3 regions of the Planococcus donghaensis genome follow, and region 1 is predicted to be linked to each of the others. Evidence: a T-box and tRNA genes for the amino acid it is inferred to sense, from the RefSeq annotation. Region 1 holds a T-box; the other regions hold tRNA genes.
What was found. A T-box is a leader RNA that pairs with one kind of tRNA and senses whether it is charged. The one in region 1 lies ahead of serS (serine--tRNA ligase), so its partner is inferred to be a tRNA-Ser.
Positions count from the first base shown of each region.

Region 2: it has a tRNA-Ser gene. The T-box ahead of serS (serine--tRNA ligase) is inferred to sense a tRNA for this amino acid. The anticodon was not compared.
Region 3: it has a tRNA-Ser gene. The T-box ahead of serS (serine--tRNA ligase) is inferred to sense a tRNA for this amino acid. The anticodon was not compared.

Region 1 is NZ_CP016543.2:38,578-44,247, forward strand. Features, by position in the region: gene pdxR (MocR-like pyridoxine biosynthesis transcription factor PdxR) at 1-1,152, opposite strand, end outside; gene pdxS (pyridoxal 5'-phosphate synthase lyase subunit PdxS) at 1,258-2,142, shown strand; gene pdxT (pyridoxal 5'-phosphate synthase glutaminase subunit PdxT) at 2,144-2,758, shown strand; T-box leader at 2,770-2,976, shown strand; gene serS (serine--tRNA ligase) at 3,039-4,313, shown strand; gene BCM40_RS00175 (alpha/beta fold hydrolase) at 4,413-5,273, shown strand; gene tadA (tRNA adenosine(34) deaminase TadA) at 5,288-5,670, opposite strand, start outside.
Region 2 is NZ_CP016543.2:955,588-961,257, reverse strand. Features, by position in the region: gene BCM40_RS04765 (hypothetical protein) at 100-627, shown strand; tRNA gene BCM40_RS04760 (tRNA-Leu) at 863-946, opposite strand; tRNA gene BCM40_RS04755 (tRNA-Leu) at 1,347-1,430, opposite strand; tRNA gene BCM40_RS04750 (tRNA-Cys) at 1,440-1,513, opposite strand; tRNA gene BCM40_RS04745 (tRNA-Gly) at 1,520-1,594, opposite strand; tRNA gene BCM40_RS04740 (tRNA-Gln) at 1,602-1,673, opposite strand; tRNA gene BCM40_RS04735 (tRNA-His) at 1,685-1,760, opposite strand; tRNA gene BCM40_RS04730 (tRNA-His) at 1,802-1,877, opposite strand; tRNA gene BCM40_RS04725 (tRNA-Trp) at 1,898-1,971, opposite strand; tRNA gene BCM40_RS04720 (tRNA-Tyr) at 1,978-2,061, opposite strand; tRNA gene BCM40_RS04715 (tRNA-Thr) at 2,069-2,144, opposite strand; tRNA gene BCM40_RS04710 (tRNA-Phe) at 2,169-2,244, opposite strand; tRNA gene BCM40_RS04705 (tRNA-Asp) at 2,262-2,337, opposite strand; tRNA gene BCM40_RS04700 (tRNA-Met) at 2,341-2,417, opposite strand; tRNA gene BCM40_RS04695 (tRNA-Val) at 2,459-2,534, opposite strand; tRNA gene BCM40_RS04690 (tRNA-Glu) at 2,542-2,616, opposite strand; tRNA gene BCM40_RS04685 (tRNA-Ser) at 2,645-2,734, opposite strand; tRNA gene BCM40_RS04680 (tRNA-Asn) at 2,740-2,814, opposite strand; rRNA gene rrf (5S ribosomal RNA) at 2,826-2,941, opposite strand; rRNA gene BCM40_RS04670 (23S ribosomal RNA) at 3,081-5,670, opposite strand, start outside.
Region 3 is NZ_CP016543.2:1,145,382-1,151,051, reverse strand. Features, by position in the region: gene BCM40_RS05775 (isochorismate synthase) at 1-1,134, opposite strand, end outside; gene BCM40_RS05770 (1,4-dihydroxy-2-naphthoate polyprenyltransferase) at 1,306-2,217, shown strand; gene BCM40_RS05765 (DMT family transporter) at 2,340-3,305, shown strand; tRNA gene BCM40_RS05760 (tRNA-Glu) at 3,319-3,390, opposite strand; tRNA gene BCM40_RS05755 (tRNA-Ser) at 3,397-3,487, opposite strand; tRNA gene BCM40_RS05750 (tRNA-Asn) at 3,492-3,566, opposite strand; tRNA gene BCM40_RS05745 (tRNA-Ile) at 3,568-3,644, opposite strand; tRNA gene BCM40_RS05740 (tRNA-Gly) at 3,658-3,731, opposite strand; tRNA gene BCM40_RS05735 (tRNA-Phe) at 3,737-3,812, opposite strand; tRNA gene BCM40_RS05730 (tRNA-Asp) at 3,830-3,905, opposite strand; tRNA gene BCM40_RS05725 (tRNA-Met) at 3,909-3,985, opposite strand; tRNA gene BCM40_RS05720 (tRNA-Ser) at 4,053-4,145, opposite strand; tRNA gene BCM40_RS05715 (tRNA-Ile) at 4,161-4,237, opposite strand; tRNA gene BCM40_RS05710 (tRNA-Met) at 4,246-4,319, opposite strand; tRNA gene BCM40_RS05705 (tRNA-Ala) at 4,340-4,415, opposite strand; tRNA gene BCM40_RS05700 (tRNA-Pro) at 4,422-4,498, opposite strand; tRNA gene BCM40_RS05695 (tRNA-Arg) at 4,527-4,603, opposite strand; tRNA gene BCM40_RS05690 (tRNA-Leu) at 4,623-4,711, opposite strand; tRNA gene BCM40_RS05685 (tRNA-Gly) at 4,740-4,814, opposite strand; tRNA gene BCM40_RS05680 (tRNA-Leu) at 4,820-4,904, opposite strand; tRNA gene BCM40_RS05675 (tRNA-Lys) at 4,926-5,001, opposite strand; tRNA gene BCM40_RS05670 (tRNA-Thr) at 5,009-5,084, opposite strand; tRNA gene BCM40_RS05665 (tRNA-Val) at 5,092-5,167, opposite strand; rRNA gene rrf (5S ribosomal RNA) at 5,178-5,293, opposite strand; rRNA gene BCM40_RS05655 (23S ribosomal RNA) at 5,433-5,670, opposite strand, start outside.

The sequences.
Region 1 (5,670 bases):
TGCTGGAGCAAATGGAGTGAGAGATAAACTAAGGCGTTTTATTTTCTTTTGGTATAACTTACGCATGCGATTCAAATGACGTGCGAAATGACCATCTTTCATAAATTTGGCGACCATGTGTTGATCGTGTCTCGGTACGGACGAAGAGTAATGTCGAAATGTCTGCTGATACGCAGGCAACAATCGTTTAGGCAATACCATATAAGCAAGGCGCAAAGAAGGCATAAGCGATTTAGAAAAAGTACTAATGTAAATGACGCGGTCACTCAAATCCATACTTTGAAGAGCAGGGATAGGCTGACTAGTATAACGGAACTCACTGTCATAATCGTCTTCAATAATATACCGTTCGGATTTCGCTGCTGCCCAGTTCAGTAGCTGTGCCCGTTTTGTAGCACTTAATACGGAGCCGGATGGAAATTGGTGTGAAGGAGTTACATAAGCCACATCCACGACAGATGCTTCTAGTTGGCTAATATTCAATCCGTCCTGTTCTAAGTCAATGGGAATTGCTTGACGATCGTGATGATTGAAAATGCTATGTGTTAGAGCGTAACCAGGGTTTTCGTAGCCATAAACCAATTTTTTATCGAGTAGTCGAATCAATAAAGGCAATAATTGTTCTGTTCCTGAACCAATGACGATTTGATCTGGCTGACAAACCACACCACGCGATTGATACAAATAGCGAGTGATTTCTTGACGTAAGACGTCATCTCCTTGAGGATGCCCAGATAATAATAATTCATGATTGGAATCATCTAAAATATCACGTGTTAATTTCCGCCAAGTTAAAAAAGGAAAAGACTGCGTATCAATACTGCCAGAGTTGAAATCTATTTTATACGAAACAGGTTCTTCTACAACCGGTTCATCATGCGGCATATCCAAATAGGCGAGTTCTTCAACCGGCTGGGCATAAAATCCTTTGCGTGGTCGTGATTCTATAAATCCTTCAGCTACTAGTTGAGCGTAAGCGAGTTCTACAGTTGTTTGACTAATTTGTAGGTAGTCGGCTAATTTTCGCTTACTTGGTAATTTAGTGTCGACAAGTATTTTACCTTCGATAATGGCTTTTTTTATTTCACGATAAAGCTGCTTATATAAAGGGGTTTGTGATTGTTTTTGAAGCTGAAACATCAGCATATCCATGTGAACTCCTCCAACTGACCTTATTGAAATGATTATAACTGAGTCTTTTTATATGGTCAATCTCTATTATACTGAATTTATCAACAAATTAGGAGGAATTCACAAATGACTGAGCAAGGAACAGATCGTGTAAAAAGAGGAATGGCTGAAATGCAAAAAGGTGGCGTGATCATGGATGTGGTCAACGCAGAACAAGCACGTATTGCAGAAGCTGCAGGAGCTACTGCTGTTATGGCACTTGAACGAGTGCCTTCTGATATTCGTAGAGATGGCGGAGTCGCACGTATGGCAGATCCACGCATCACAGAAGAAGTAATGAAAGCAGTATCGATTCCAGTGATGGCAAAAGCACGTATTGGTCATATTGTAGAAGCTCGTATTTTAGAAGCGATGGGTGTCGATTATATTGATGAAAGCGAAGTGTTGACACCGGCCGATGAAGAGTTTCATTTATTGAAAAACCAATACACCGTTCCTTTTGTTTGTGGGTGTCGGAACTTAGGGGAAGCGGCTCGTCGAATTGGTGAAGGTGCTTCAATGCTACGGACAAAAGGCGAACCGGGCACAGGAAATATTGTTGAAGCCGTCCGTCATTTACGACAAGTAAATGCAGAAATCCGCAAAGTGGTCGCAATGAGCGAAGATGAATTAATGACAGAAGCACGTAACTTAGGAGCTTCTTATGAATTTTTAAAAGAAGTTAAAAGTTTAGGGCGTTTGCCAGTAGTTAATTTTGCAGCTGGCGGGATTGCTACACCTGCAGACGCAGCATTAATGATGGAATTAGGAGCAGATGGTGTGTTTGTTGGGTCTGGTATTTTCAAATCAGACAACCCAGAGCGATTTGCACGGGCGATTGTTGAAGCGACGACGCATTACCAAGATTACAAATTGATCGCTGAGTTATCAAAAGACCTTGGCATTGCGATGAAGGGCATTGAAATTTCAACCATTGCTGCAGGCGAACGTATGCAAGAGCGAGGCTGGTAAGATGAAACGAGTGGGGGTTCTTGCGTTGCAAGGAGCTGTTCGTGAGCATATTAAGTCGGTTCAAGCGTGCGGAGCGGAAGCGATTGCTGTTAAGTGGCCGAAAGACCTTGAAAATTTAGATGGGTTAATCTTACCAGGTGGGGAAAGCACAACGATGCGCCGTTTAATTGATCGCTACGGCTTGATGGAACCACTTCGTGAGTTTGCCCAAACAGGAAAACCGATGTTTGGCACATGTGCGGGATTGATACTACTTGCTGAAACAGTCGTTGGTAACCAAGATGCACATTTAGGTGTGATGGATGTTACCGTTGAACGAAATTCATTTGGTCGACAAGTGGATAGTTTTGAAGCACCGCTTGAGATTAGAGGTATTGATGGAGCTTTTGAAGCGGTCTTTATCCGAGCGCCGCATATTGTCAGTGTCGGAGCAGAAGCTGAGGTGTTGTGTGTGCATAATGACAAAATTGTGATGGCGAGAGATGGCCAATTTCTCGGCTGTTCCTTCCATCCCGAATTGACAGATGATCACCGCATCACCGATTATTTTTTAAGCATGATTCAAGACAAGTCAGACCTTCTCTTGCCAAACCCATCAACTTATAGTAAAGTATGATTAATTTAAAAGACGAAACGTTGATGGGAAATAGTAAAATGAATGTTTTTCCAAAGAGAGCCGGTGGTTGGTGCGAACCGGTGAAAAACACATTTGAATCCACCCCGGAGTTGCATGGCGAAAAAAGCCATTGCCGGTTTTAATGCCGTTATGTGATGAAGAGGATTGGCTTTTGCCGATCAATCAGGGTGGCAACGCGGGTAGCTCTCGTCCCTTTACCAAGGGACGGGGGCTATTTTTGTTGTCTTTTTTTGTTATTAAAACTTGAGGAGGAAACGGTATGTTAGATATTCGTTTTGTACGTGCCAATTTTGAAGAAGTAAAAGCAAAACTTGCAAAGCGCGGAGAAGATATTTCTGTGCTTGATGATTTTGAAGGATTAGATGTAAAACGTCGTGAACTAATTGCACAAACAGAAAAATTAAAGGCAGAGCGTAACGAGGCATCTCAAAATATTGCAGCGATGAAACGTGCAAAAGAAAATGCGGACGAAGCCATTACAAAAATGCGTGAAGTCGGCGATCAAATTAAAGTGATTGATGAAGAGTTAAAAGCTGTAGAAGAAAGCTTAAACTATATTATGATGCGTGTTCCAAATATTCCGCATGATAGTGTTCCATTTGGCGATTCTGAAGATGATAATGAAGAAATTCGCACATGGGGCGATAAGCCAGCGTTTGATTTTGAAGTTAAGCCACATTGGGATTTGGGAACGGATTTAAACATCATTGATTTTGAACGTGCAGCGAAAGTAACAGGCAGCCGTTTTGTCTTTTACCGCGGACTAGGCGCTCGCTTAGAACGCGCATTGATCAATTTTATGATGGACCTTCACCAAGAAGAGCATGGTTATGAAGAAATGTTGCCGCCTTATATGGTTAACCGTGAGAGCTTAACGGGTACTGGTCAATTGCCGAAGTTTGAAGAAGATGCATTCTTGATCGAAAAAGAAGATTATTTCCTTATTCCAACTTCGGAAGTACCGGTAACCAACTTCTACCGTGATGAAATTTTAACGGCAGATATGTTGCCACAAGCCTTTGCTTCTTACAGCTCAAATTTCCGCTCTGAAGCGGGTTCTGCAGGCCGTGACACACGCGGGTTAATCAGACAACACCAATTCAATAAAGTCGAGCTAGTACGCTTTGTAAAGCCAGAGGATTCTTATGACGAACTTGAAAAATTGACTGGTCACGCGGAGAAAGTACTTCAGCTTTTAGGACTGCCATACCGCGTATTGAAGATGTGTACAGCTGATCTTGGATTTACAGCTGCAAAAAAATACGACATCGAAGTATGGATCCCGAGCCAAGAAACATACCGTGAAATATCTTCTTGCAGTAATTTTGAAGATTTCCAAGCAAGACGTGCCAATATTAAATTCCGTCGTGAAGCAACAGGTAAGCCAGAATTTGTCCATACATTAAACGGCAGTGGACTAGCCATTGGTCGTACTGTGGCAGCTTTGCTTGAAAACTGTCAGCAAAAAGACGGTTCAATCAACATTCCAGAAGTATTGCAGCCTTATATGGGTGGCAAAAAGACCATTGGATAATATTTCAAAAAAAGCGCAAAAGCACTTGCTTTTGCGCTTTTTTATGTGGAAAAGAGGGTAGTGAAAAGGTAAAGAGTGAGGCAGAAAGGAGTAATTACGATGGACAACCTAAACTTTCGCTATATCGAGACGAACGGCATCACACTACATACGGCCATAGCTGGTCCAGAAGACGGCCCTTTAGTTGTTTTGTTGCACGGCTTTCCAGAATTTTGGTTTGGTTGGAAAAATCAAATTCAGCCCTTGGCGGAAAAAGGCTACCGAGTAGTGGCACCTGATCAACGTGGCTATAACTTGAGTGATAAGCCTGAAGGAATCAATCATTACACCATTGATTATTTACGAGATGATGTGATTGGGATTATTGAATTTTTTCATAAAAAGAAAGCGATTATTATTGGTCATGATTGGGGTGGTGCAGTGGCTTGGCATTTAGCAGCTACGCGTCCAGAATATGTCGAGAAATTGATCGTGTTGAACATTCCTCACCCACGGGCAATGCCACGGGTGTTAATGAAAAATCCATTGCAATGGATGAAAAGCTCTTATATTGCGTTTTTCCAATTGCCAAACTTGCCTGAGAAAGCTCTCGGAATGCGAGAGTTTAAAGTTATGCAGCGGGGCATTGAAAAATCTAGCAATCCAGCTGCTTTTTCAACATCCGAAATTGCCCAATATAAAACGGCGTGGTCGCAGTCAGATGCACTGACGGCGATGCTTAACTGGTACCGAGCTATCCGAAAAGGCAGCTTTAAGCAACTGGCTGAATCAAAAATCAACGTACCGGTCCGAATTATTTGGGGAGTAGGCGATCAGTTTTTGTCACCCATGCTAGCAAAAGAGAGTATGTCTTTTTGTAAAGAAGTCAATTTGGCATTTGTCGGAGAAGCGACGCATTGGATTCAGCACGAACAACCAGAAATCGTCAATCACTTGATCGATCAGTTTATTAACGAATAAAAAACGGAAAACCCTTATAGTTGGGTTTTCCGTTTTTGTTTTTTTAGTTCTCGCAAATTCCGAAAAAACTGTGTTAATAATTGACCACATTCGTCAGCGAGCACATTTTCGGTTACTTGGCACTGATGATTAAAACGATCATCGTTTAGCAACCGATATAAAGAATCGACACAGCCGGCTTTGGCATCACGCGCTCCATAAACAATATGGGGAATGCGGGATTGTAAAATAGCACCCGCACACATCGGACAAGGCTCTAACGTAACGTAAAGCTTTGTGTCTTCAAGTCGCCAATTATCGAGGTGCAGACAAGCTTGTTGAATGGCTAACAATTCAGCGTGTGTGACAGCGTTGTTTGTCGTTTCACGTAAATTATGTGCTCGTGCAATCACTTCGT
Region 2 (5,670 bases), 920 kb from region 1:
GTTTTTTCTATTGTATTTATTAGGAGAAGGTGTATAATAGGTGCTGTAAAAACCAAATTGTTAATACATAGGTCAAAAATATAATAAGGAGGAGCTGAAATGAAGAAAATCTTTACCATGATCATGGTCGCTTTTCTCAGTCTGTCTGCCCTGTCTAGTGTGAGTGCGCATCCACATGACCACGACAAAGGACATCACAAGTACAGCATTGAAAAACAGTTGGCAATAAGCAAAAAAGCAGTTAAAAAGTATCGGAACATCGAAGTTGCACTTGATGAAGGATTTGTCGGCTTAGTTCCCGGAGCATGTGTACCTAATATGGGAATTCACTTAGTCAAACCTAGCCGTATGGATGATGACAAGCTGCGCATTAAAAAACCAGAAATTTTGGTTTATGAACCACTAAAAAATGGTCACTATAAATTGGTAGCAGCTGAATGGTACGTACCTGCAGAATTAACTGATAAAACACCGGTTCTATTCGACCAAAAATTCCAAGGACCAATGGATAACCATGATGGTTCGGCAGGTCAGCATTACGATTTACATGTTTGGTTGTTTAAAACAAATCTAGATGGAATATTTAAACCAGAAAATACACGTGTAAGTTGCAAATACGCTGAGTAAGTCAGACTTTGATCGTTAAGCCGGTGTAGAAGGTATCTTTCTACACCGGCTTTTTATGAATTTTTTCGACTAGTAATCTTTATACAATACATAAGTAAGATGAAAAGATAATACTTTCTGCAGGAAGAACACATTGGTTATATAATTACTAGTTTAGTTGCATTTATTAATATAAACCATTACAAGAAAAAAGCCCTGACGATTAAGTCAGGGCTTTTGCTCTTTACTTGCGGTATACCGGCGGTCGGGGTCGAACCGACACTCCGGTGAAGGAACGGGATTTTGAGTCCCGCGCGTCTGCCAATTCCGCCACGCCGGCAAGTATTGTTTAGCGGACAAGAATTATTATAGCACATCATACTTTTCGCGCCAATACTTTCTAAAAGTATAACTAATTTTATACGTTAAAGTTTAAGGAAAAAGCGGAATAGACAAGAATGACAAAATTTCTATTAGTCTGGTTTAAAGGATCATCCTCTTGTAACTGTTCCCCGCTAAACTATACATATTAATGAGCTTTACTAAATTGCTGTTTCCTTCTTCCTTTCGCCTACTCTACCTTATTCACTTTGGAACTACTTCCTCTTTTGTTCATTGAGGTTCATAAATAGTTTTTTAGAGAACGATTATTAATTAGATAGGGATACAACAAAAAACCCCTTAACTGCGAATATTCACAGTTAAGGGGTTTTGGAAAGAACAGGCAGGTTCTTTCATGATACCGGCGGTCGGGGTCGAACCGACACTCCCGTGAAGGAACGGGATTTTGAGTCCCGCGCGTCTGCCAATTCCGCCACGCCGGCAAATCATTATGGAGGCGGCAACCGGACTCGAACCGGTGATAAGGGTGTTGCAGACCCATGCCTTACCACTTGGCTATGCCGCCAAATAATGGAGCGGAAGACGAGGTTCGAACTCGCGACCTCCACCTTGGCAAGGTGGCGTTCTACCACTGAACTACTTCCGCAATAAAGCTGGGGTACCTGGATTCGAACCAGGGCATGACGGGATCAAAACCCGTTGCCTTACCGCTTGGCTATACCCCATTAATAAAAGATGGGGCGGACGAGGGGAATTGAACCCCCGAGTGCCGGAATCACAATCCGGTGCGTTAACCACTTCGCCACGACCGCCACTTTACTATTTTATAAGTTCACTTAGTTAAATTAAAACATGGGGCGGACGAGGGGAATTGAACCCCCGAGTGCCGGAATCACAATCCGGTGCGTTAACCACTTCGCCACGACCGCCATCATATAAATTTTAAAATTGGCAGGGGCAGTAGGAATCGAACCCACATCGGAGGTTTTGGAGACCTCTGTTCTACCGTTAAACTATGCCCCTAAAAACTGGTGGTGGGGGGCAGATTCGAACTGCCGAACCCGAAGGAGCGGATTTACAGTCCGCCGCGTTTAGCCACTTCGCTACCCCACCTAAAAAATGGTGCCGGAGAAAGGAGTCGAACCCTCGACCTACTGATTACAAGTCAGTTGCTCTACCAACTGAGCTACTCCGGCATGGAGATTGTATTTCTAAAAAAATGGTGGGTCAGGACGGAATCGAACCGCCGACACTTAGAGCTTCAATCTAATGCTCTACCGACTGAGCTACTGACCCACTTTGTTAAGTGAAAATGGCGGTCCCGACCGGGATCGAACCGGCGATCTCCTGCGTGACAGGCAGGCATGTTAACCGCTACACCACGGGACCATTTGGTTGCGGGGGCAGGATTTGAACCTGCGACCTTTGGGTTATGAGCCCAACGAGCTACCGAACTGCTCCACCCCGCGATAATACTATTTTTTTCATTTCACACTTAATATGTAGGAAATGGTGGAGGATGACGGGATCGAACCGCCGACCCTCTGCTTGTAAGGCAGATGCTCTCCCAGCTGAGCTAATCCTCCATGAAATTGGTGACCCCTACGGGATTCGAACCCGTGTTACCGCCGTGAAAGGGCGGTGTCTTAACCGCTTGACCAAGGGGCCATTCTATAAATTGTTGAAAACGATCTTCTGGCGGAGAGCAAGGGATTCGAACCCTTGAGACGGTTGCCCGCCTACATGATTTCCAATCATGCTCCTTCGGCCACTCGGACAGCTCTCCATAATTGGCTCCGAAGGTAGGACTCGAACCTACGACCATCGCATTAACAGTGCGGTGCTCTACCACTGAGCTACTTCGGAATAATTGATCAGCCTGGCAACGTCCTACTCTCACAGGGGGAAACCCCCAACTACCATCGGCGCAAAAGAGCTTAACTACCGTGTTCGGGATGGGAACGGGTGTGGCCTCTTTGCCATCATTACCAGACTGAATTTATTTTGAAAGACAAGATTTATTATACCAGTATATCGCCGGTTTTTTCAAGCTTTTTTTCAAAAACTTTTTTCTTATTCTTTCAAAACTGGATAAACGACATTGGAACAGGCAAGTCTTCGTGTACATGGTTTTGGTTAAGTCCTCGATCGATTAGTATTCGTCAGCTGCACATGTCGCCACGCTTCCACCTCGAACCTATCTACCTCATCGTCTTTGAGGGATCTTACTTGCTTGCGCAATGGGAAATCTCATCTTGAGGGGGGCTTCGTGCTTAGATGCTTTCAGCACTTATCCCGGCCACACATAGCTACCCAGCGATGCCCTTGGCAGAACAACTGGTACACCAGCGGTGTGTCCATCCCGGTCCTCTCGTACTAAGGACAGCTCCTCTCAAATTTCCTGCGCCCGCGACGGATAGGGACCGAACTGTCTCACGACGTTCTGAACCCAGCTCGCGTACCGCTTTAATGGGCGAACAGCCCAACCCTTGGGACCGACTACAGCCCCAGGATGCGATGAGCCGACATCGAGGTGCCAAACCTCCCCGTCGATGTGGACTCTTGGGGGAGATAAGCCTGTTATCCCCGGGGTAGCTTTTATCCGTTGAGCGATGGCCCTTCCATGCGGAACCACCGGATCACTAAGCCCGTCTTTCGACCCTGCTCGACATGTACGTCTCGCAGTCAAGCTCCCTTCTGCCTTTACACTCTGCGAATGATTTCCAACCATTCTGAGGGAACCTTTGGGCGCCTCCGTTACTCTTTAGGAGGCGACCGCCCCAGTCAAACTGCCCGCCTGACACTGTCTCCCAAGCCGATCAGGCTTGTGGGTTAGAATTTCAATACAACCAGGGTAGTATCCCACCGACGCCTCCTCCGAAGCTGGCGCTCCGGGCTCTAAGGCTCCTACCTATCCTGTACAAGTTGCACCAAAATTCAATATCAGGCTACAGTAAAGCTCCACGGGGTCTTTCCGTCCTGTCGCGGGTAACCTGCATCTTCACAGGTACTATAATTTCACCGAGTCTCTCGTTGAGACAGTGCCCAGATCGTTACGCCTTTCGTGCGGGTCGGAACTTACCCGACAAGGAATTTCGCTACCTTAGGACCGTTATAGTTACGGCCGCCGTTTACTGGGGCTTCAATTCGCACCTTCGCTTGCGCTAAGCACTCCTCTTAACCTTCCAGCACCGGGCAGGCGTCAGCCCCTATACGTCACCTTACGGTTTTGCAGAGACCTGTGTTTTTGCTAAACAGTCGCCTGGGCCTATTCACTGCGGCTCTCTCGGGCTATACACCCTACCAGAGCACCCCTTCTCCCGAAGTTACGGGGTCATTTTGCCGAGTTCCTTAACGAGAGTTCACTCGCTCACCTTAGAATTCTCTTCTCGCCTACCTGTGTCGGTTTGCGGTACGGGCACCTCCCGCCTCGCTAGAGGCTTTTCTTGGCAGTGTGAAATCAGGGACTCTGAGACTCAGTCTCTTGCCATCACAGCTCAACGTATCAGGAATGGGATTTGCCTCATTCCACGCCTCACTGCTTGGACGTGCACAACCAACGGCACGCTCACCTTATCCTTCTGCGTCCCCCCATTGCTCAAACGGCGGGGAGGTGGTACAGGAATATCAACCTGTTGTCCATCGTCTACGCCTATCGGCCTCGACTTAGGTCCCGACTAACCCTGAGCGGACGAGCCTTCCTCAGGAAACCTTAGGCATTCGGTGGACGGGATTCTCACCCGTCTTTCGTTACTCATACCGGCATTCTCACTTCTAAGCGCTCCACCAGTCCTTCCGGTCTGACTTCAACGCCCTTAGAACGCTCTCCTACCACGGATCTCTTACGAGATCCATCCACAGCTTCGGTAATCCGTTTAGCCCCGGTACATTTTCGGCGCAGTGTCACTCGACCAGTGAGCTATTACGCACTCTTTAAATGATGGCTGCTTCTAAGCCAACATCCTGGTTGTCTAAGCAACGCCACATCCTTTTCCACTTAACGGATATTTGGGGACCTTAGCTGGTGGTCTGGGCTGTTTCCCTCTTGACTACGGATCTTATCACTCGCAGTCTGACTCCCAAGCATAAATCACTGGCATTCGGAGTTTGTCTGAATTCGGTAACCCGGGATGGGCCCCTAGTCCAAACAGTGCTCTACCTCCAGGATTCTCAATCTTGAGGCTAGCCCTAAAGCTATTTCGGAGAGAACCAGCTATCTCCAGGTTCGATTGGAATTTCTCCGCTACCCACACCTCATCCCCGCACTTTTCAACGTGCGTGGGTTCGGGCCTCCAGTAAGTGTTACCTTACCTTCACCCTGGACATGGGTAGATCACCTGGTTTCGGGTCTACAACTGCATACTCTGTCGCCCTATTCAGACTCGCTTTCGCTGCGGCTCCGCCTTCTCAGCTTAACCTTGCATGCAATCGTAACTCGCCGGTTCATTCTACAAAAGGCACGCCATCACCCATTAACGGGCTTTGACTACTTGTAGGCACACGGTTTCAGGATCTATTTCACTCCCCTTCCGGGGTGCTTTTCACCTTTCCCTCACGGTACTGGTTCACTATCGGTCACTAGGAAGTATTTAGCCTTGGGAGATGGTCCTCCCAGATTCCGACGGAATTTCACGTGTTCCGCCGTACTCAGGATCCACTCTGGAGGGGCAAGGTTTTCGGCTACGGGGCTGTTACCCACTGCGGCGGACCGTTCCAGGTCGC
Region 3 (5,670 bases), 1.1 Mb from region 1:
CGCTAATTTCGGCTCTCCTCCAAGCGCTGGTGTTGGATGAAGAAGTTCTACCAAGTCAAATAATGTAGATCCTGCATTTAAAAGGCCTTCGACTGGTGTATACAAATGCTGAATATCTCTAATTTTCATCAATTTCGGGGTTTTCGGTACAATGGTTTGACTACATGTTGCTTTAAACACATCGCTAATCATGCTCACCACGTATTGATGTTCTGCACGATTTTTAGGATCTAGCAATAAAGTTTCGCCAAGTTCTGTATCTTTTTCTATGGTTTTCCCACGCGGCGTTGAACCTGCTAAACATGTAGATAACGCTTTTTCATTTTCTACTTTCACAAGTCGTTCTGGCGTTGCCCCAAAGAAAAATTGCTCTTCTGCCTCTAAACCGAATAAGAAACTTTCCGGTTGCTCATTGGCTACTTGGTACAATGCAGAAGTCGGTGATAGTTTCTTTTCAAACCCCAGCTTCACTGTACGCGCAATCACAACTTTCTCGACTTCTTTCGCTTTAATAATATCTGTTACGTGTTGAATCGATTCTAAGTATTCTTCTTTTCTTAGTTCGGTCCGTTCAATCACATTCGGTTTATCGTACTTATCCACTTCAGATACTTGTGCGGCATGAAGTAATTTATCTCGTTCTTTTCGTAACGCATCGAATTCATTAAAACTGTCTTGTTTTTTCGTGATCAAGTGGATACTAACAAACGCTTGATCTCCTTTTAAAATCAACTGAAAAGTTGGCACTACAAAATAAGCCTGTGGGAACCTTCTCCACTCACTCGGCTTCGTGTTGAATGGGTCAAACGAAAATCCTCCGAATAAGACCGGATGAACCGAACGTTCTTCATTCACGATTTGGCGACATAAATTTTTCCAGTCGTTTTTTATATTTTCAAACCTTCCAGCTGTCTCATCAGAAGAGAGAACATGCGCGTGTCCAATTCCAACGAGTGTAAAGGTCTTTTCACGATTTTTCCAATACATGCGTTTTCCTGCGTGGTCGTTTCCGCCAGCTTCAAAAAATGCTAATGCAGACATATGGGTAACTTCGATTGTTTCAGTATAAAATCGATAGCCTTCAAACTGGTCTGCCGCAAATTGCTGGGTCGATGAAGACGATTCTGAATTCACCTGATTACCTCCGTTTTAAGACAATAGTCTAGTTTATTCCACTCACTGTTTCACTTTTTAATCTCTACCCTCTATCATACTCTTTTCTACTAAAATCAGCACATCATTTGCTGTATTCTAAACTATTTTAAAGTACAATGAAGAGTGGATAGAATTAAAGGAGAGATTAAGATGACACATTCCCTACAAGCAGACAGCGGATGGCGCGTATGGTGGCAATTGACACGCCCTCATACACTGACCGCTTCCTTCGCTCCCGTATTTCTCGGAACGATGATTGCTTTACATTATTCCCCGATCGACTGGATTTTATTCCTAGCAATGTTATTTGCCAGTTTACTAATCCAAGGAGCAACCAATATGTTCAATGAATATTACGATTTTGCGAGAGGTCTAGATAATGAGAATTCCGTTGGTATTGGCGGTGCTATTGTTCGTAATGGAGTGAAACCCAAAACCGTTCTAGTTTTAGCCTTAGTGTTTTACGGTATCGCTGCAGTTATCGGCATCTATATTTGTTCACAAACTAGTTGGTGGCTTTTAGTTGTAGGCGCAGTTTCTATGGCAATCGGCTACTTTTATACAGGCGGTCCATACCCAATCGCCTATACGCCATTCGGTGAACTTTTCTCAGGCGTAGTTATGGGCTATTTAATTGTTATTATTGCCTTTTATATCCAAACAGACATGATAACCACAGAAGCTTCTCTACTTGCTGTACCAAGTACTTTATTAGTAGCAGCTATAATGCTAGCTAACAACATTCGTGATATCGTTGGCGATGAAGAAAGTGGTCGCAAGACACTCGCGATTTTAGTTAAAAGACCGGCAGCTGTTAATATTCTTATGGCTTTCTTTATCCTAGCTTACGCATGGATCGTCGTTCTAGTTATTTCAGGAACATTAACACCATGGACGTTCCTCGTATTTCTAAGCGTTATTAAACCAATTAGAGTGGTTCAAATATTTAAACACCACACGGCACCGCTAAAAGTAATGCCAGCTATGAAAGATACAGGAAAAACAAACACACTTTTCGCCTTATTGCTTGGTATCGGTTTACTAATAGAATATTTATTATGATGTTAATAAAAAAGGGATTTCAGCTGAAATCCCTTTTTTATATCCAAATTTAGTTTTGTAGAACTTTTGAGTATGCGTTATAGTTGAGAAATAATTCAAAATACTGATCGGGAGGACATTGGGTGAAACCTATAATTATTGGAAGCATTGCTGCTTTTTTCTTTGCATTTACTTTTGTTTTAAATGCCACAATGGAAGCTAGTGGTGGAAGTTGGATTTGGAGCGCTTCTCTTCGTTACCTTTTTATGATTCCTTTTTTGCTATTAATCGTTTTATCTAGAAGAAACTTAAAACCACTATTACAAGAAATGAACAGAAACAAAAAAGCTTGGTTTATTTGGAGCTTTATCGGATTTGGCTTATTCTATACGCCTCTCTGCTTTGCAGCTGCTTATTCTCCTGGTTGGTTAATCGCAGGTACTTGGCAAATTACCATCATTGCAGGAACTCTTCTCGCTCCTCTATTTCTTATTACTGTACATACTAAAGAAGGGACATTTCAGTTAAAAGGAAAAATCCCGATGAAAGGGTTAATGATTTCTTTCATCATATTGGCGGGAGTCAGTCTCATGCAATTAGAACATGTTGCAATTGTTTCCCCTGCTACACTCTGGTTTGGTTTTATTCCTGTTCTTCTTGCTGCATTTGCTTATCCACTTGGCAATAGAAAAATGATGGAGATATGCGACGGTAGATTAGACGCATATCAAAGAGTTCTCGGAATGACCTTAGCCAGTCTGCCTTTTTGGTTACTATTATCGTTGTTTGGGTTATTCACGGTTGGTGGGCCATCTGCTTCACAAAGCTTCCAAACTTTAATTGTTGCCATCAGTTCTGGTGTCATTGCCACAGTGTTATTCTTTAAAGCTACAGATCTTGTTAGAGGAAACATGCAAATGTTAGGAGTGGTTGAAGCAACTCAATCAATGGAAGTTTTATTCGCTTTGGCTGGAGAAATTCTCTTCTTATCAATAGCACTACCTTCAGGATTATCATTAATAGGAATTCTTATTGTTATGGGCGGCATGATTCTTCATAGCCAGAATTCCAGTAAAACGAAAAAAAGAGTCATGCAATTAAATGCATGACTCTTTTTTATGATGACCCCTACGGGATTCGAACCCGTGTTACCGCCGTGAAAGGGCGGTGTCTTAACCGCTTGACCAAGGGGCCAAATACTGGCGGAGAAGGAGGGATTTGAACCCTCGCGCCGGTTGCCCGACCTACACCCTTAGCAGGGGCGCCTCTTCAGCCACTTGAGTACTTCCCCAGTATGGCTCCGAAGGTAGGACTCGAACCTACGACCATCGCATTAACAGTGCGGTGCTCTACCACTGAGCTACTTCGGAATGGTGGGCCTAAATGGACTCGAACCATCGACCTCACGCTTATCAGGCGTGCGCTCTAACCAGCTGAGCTATAGGCCCATATGTAATAGTATGGAGCGGGTGAAGGGAATCGAACCCTCATCATCAGCTTGGAAGGCTGAGGTTTTACCACTAAACTACACCCGCATAAATGGTGGGTCAGGACGGAATCGAACCGCCGACACTTAGAGCTTCAATCTAATGCTCTACCGACTGAGCTACTGACCCACAACATTGAATAAAAATGGCGGTCCCGACCGGGATCGAACCGGCGATCTCCTGCGTGACAGGCAGGCATGTTAACCGCTACACCACGGGACCATTTGGTTGCGGGGGCAGGATTTGAACCTGCGACCTTTGGGTTATGAGCCCAACGAGCTACCGAACTGCTCCACCCCGCGACAATATTATAGGTACTAATTTGAATCGATTTCTTTTAAAAATAATTGTCCACACATTTAGAAAAAATGGAGGAGGAAGAGGGATTCGAACCCCCGCGGGATTTGACTCCCCTGTCGGTTTTCAAGACCGATCCCTTCAGCCAAACTTGGGTATTCCTCCGTGATAAAATACAAATGGTGGACCTTGCAGGACTCGAACCTGCGACCGGACGGTTATGAGCCGTCTGCTCTAACCAACTGAGCTAAAGGTCCTAAAAAAGTGGCGGCAGAGGGGATCGAACCCCCGACCTTACGGGTATGAACCGTACGCTCTAGCCAGCTGAGCTACGCCGCCAGGATCTTTAATAATATAGTTGGTGGAGCCTAGCGGGATCGAACCGCTGACCTCCTGCGTGCAAGGCAGGCGCTCTCCCAGCTGAGCTAAGGCCCCATTGTTTGGTCGGGAAGACAGGATTCGAACCTGCGACCCCTTGGTCCCAAACCAAGTGCTCTACCAAGCTGAGCTACTTCCCGAACTTAGATGCTGAGTTTGTAAAAAATATGGCGCGCCCGAGAGGACTCGAACCTCTAACCGCTTGATTCGTAGTCAAGTACTCTATCCAATTGAGCTACGGGCGCTTTATGCTATTGTTGTAAATGGTGCCGAGGACCGGAATCGAACCGGTACGGTAGTCACCTACCGCAGGATTTTAAGTCCTGTGCGTCTGCCAGTTCCGCCACCCCGGCTAGGGGTCGAGATTCTGTAAAACAATTATGGAGCGGAAGACGAGGTTCGAACTCGCGACCTCCACCTTGGCAAGGTGGCGTTCTACCACTGAACTACTTCCGCAAAAATGGTGCGGGTGAAGGGAGTCGAACCCCCACGCCCGAAGGCGCTAGATCCTAAGTCTAGTGCGTCTGCCAGTTCCGCCACACCCGCGTGGCAATATCAATATTAAAATGGTGAGCCATGAAGGATTCGAACCTTCGACCCTCTGATTAAAAGTCAGATGCTCTACCAGCTGAGCTAATGGCTCGAGAAAGTGGTGCCGGAGAAAGGAGTCGAACCCTCGACCTACTGATTACAAGTCAGTTGCTCTACCAACTGAGCTACTCCGGCGAAAAAATGGTGGAGGATGACGGGATCGAACCGCCGACCCTCTGCTTGTAAGGCAGATGCTCTCCCAGCTGAGCTAATCCTCCGATATGTATTGCCCAGCGACGTCCTACTCTCACAGGGGGAAACCCCCAACTACCATCGGCGCAAAAGAGCTTAACTGCCGTGTTCGGGATGGGAACGGGTGTGGCCTCTTTGCCATCATCACTGGACTATTTGGTTTTGAAAGACAAGATTTATTATACCAGTATACCACTGGTTTTTTCAAGCTTTTTTTCAAAAAACTTTTTTCTTATTCTTTCAAAACTGGATAAACGACATTGGAACAGGCAAGTCTTCGTGTACATGGTTTTGGTTAAGTCCTCGATCGATTAGTATTCGTCAGCTGCACATGTCGCCACGCTTCCACCTCGAACCTATCTACCTCATCGTCTTTGAGGGATCTTACTTGCTTGCGCAATGGGAAATCTCATCTTGAGGGGGGCTTCGTGCTTAGATGCTTTCAGCACTTATCCCGGCCACACATAGCTACCCAGCGATGCCCTTGGCAGAACAACTGGTACACCAGCGGTGTGTCCATCCCGGTCCT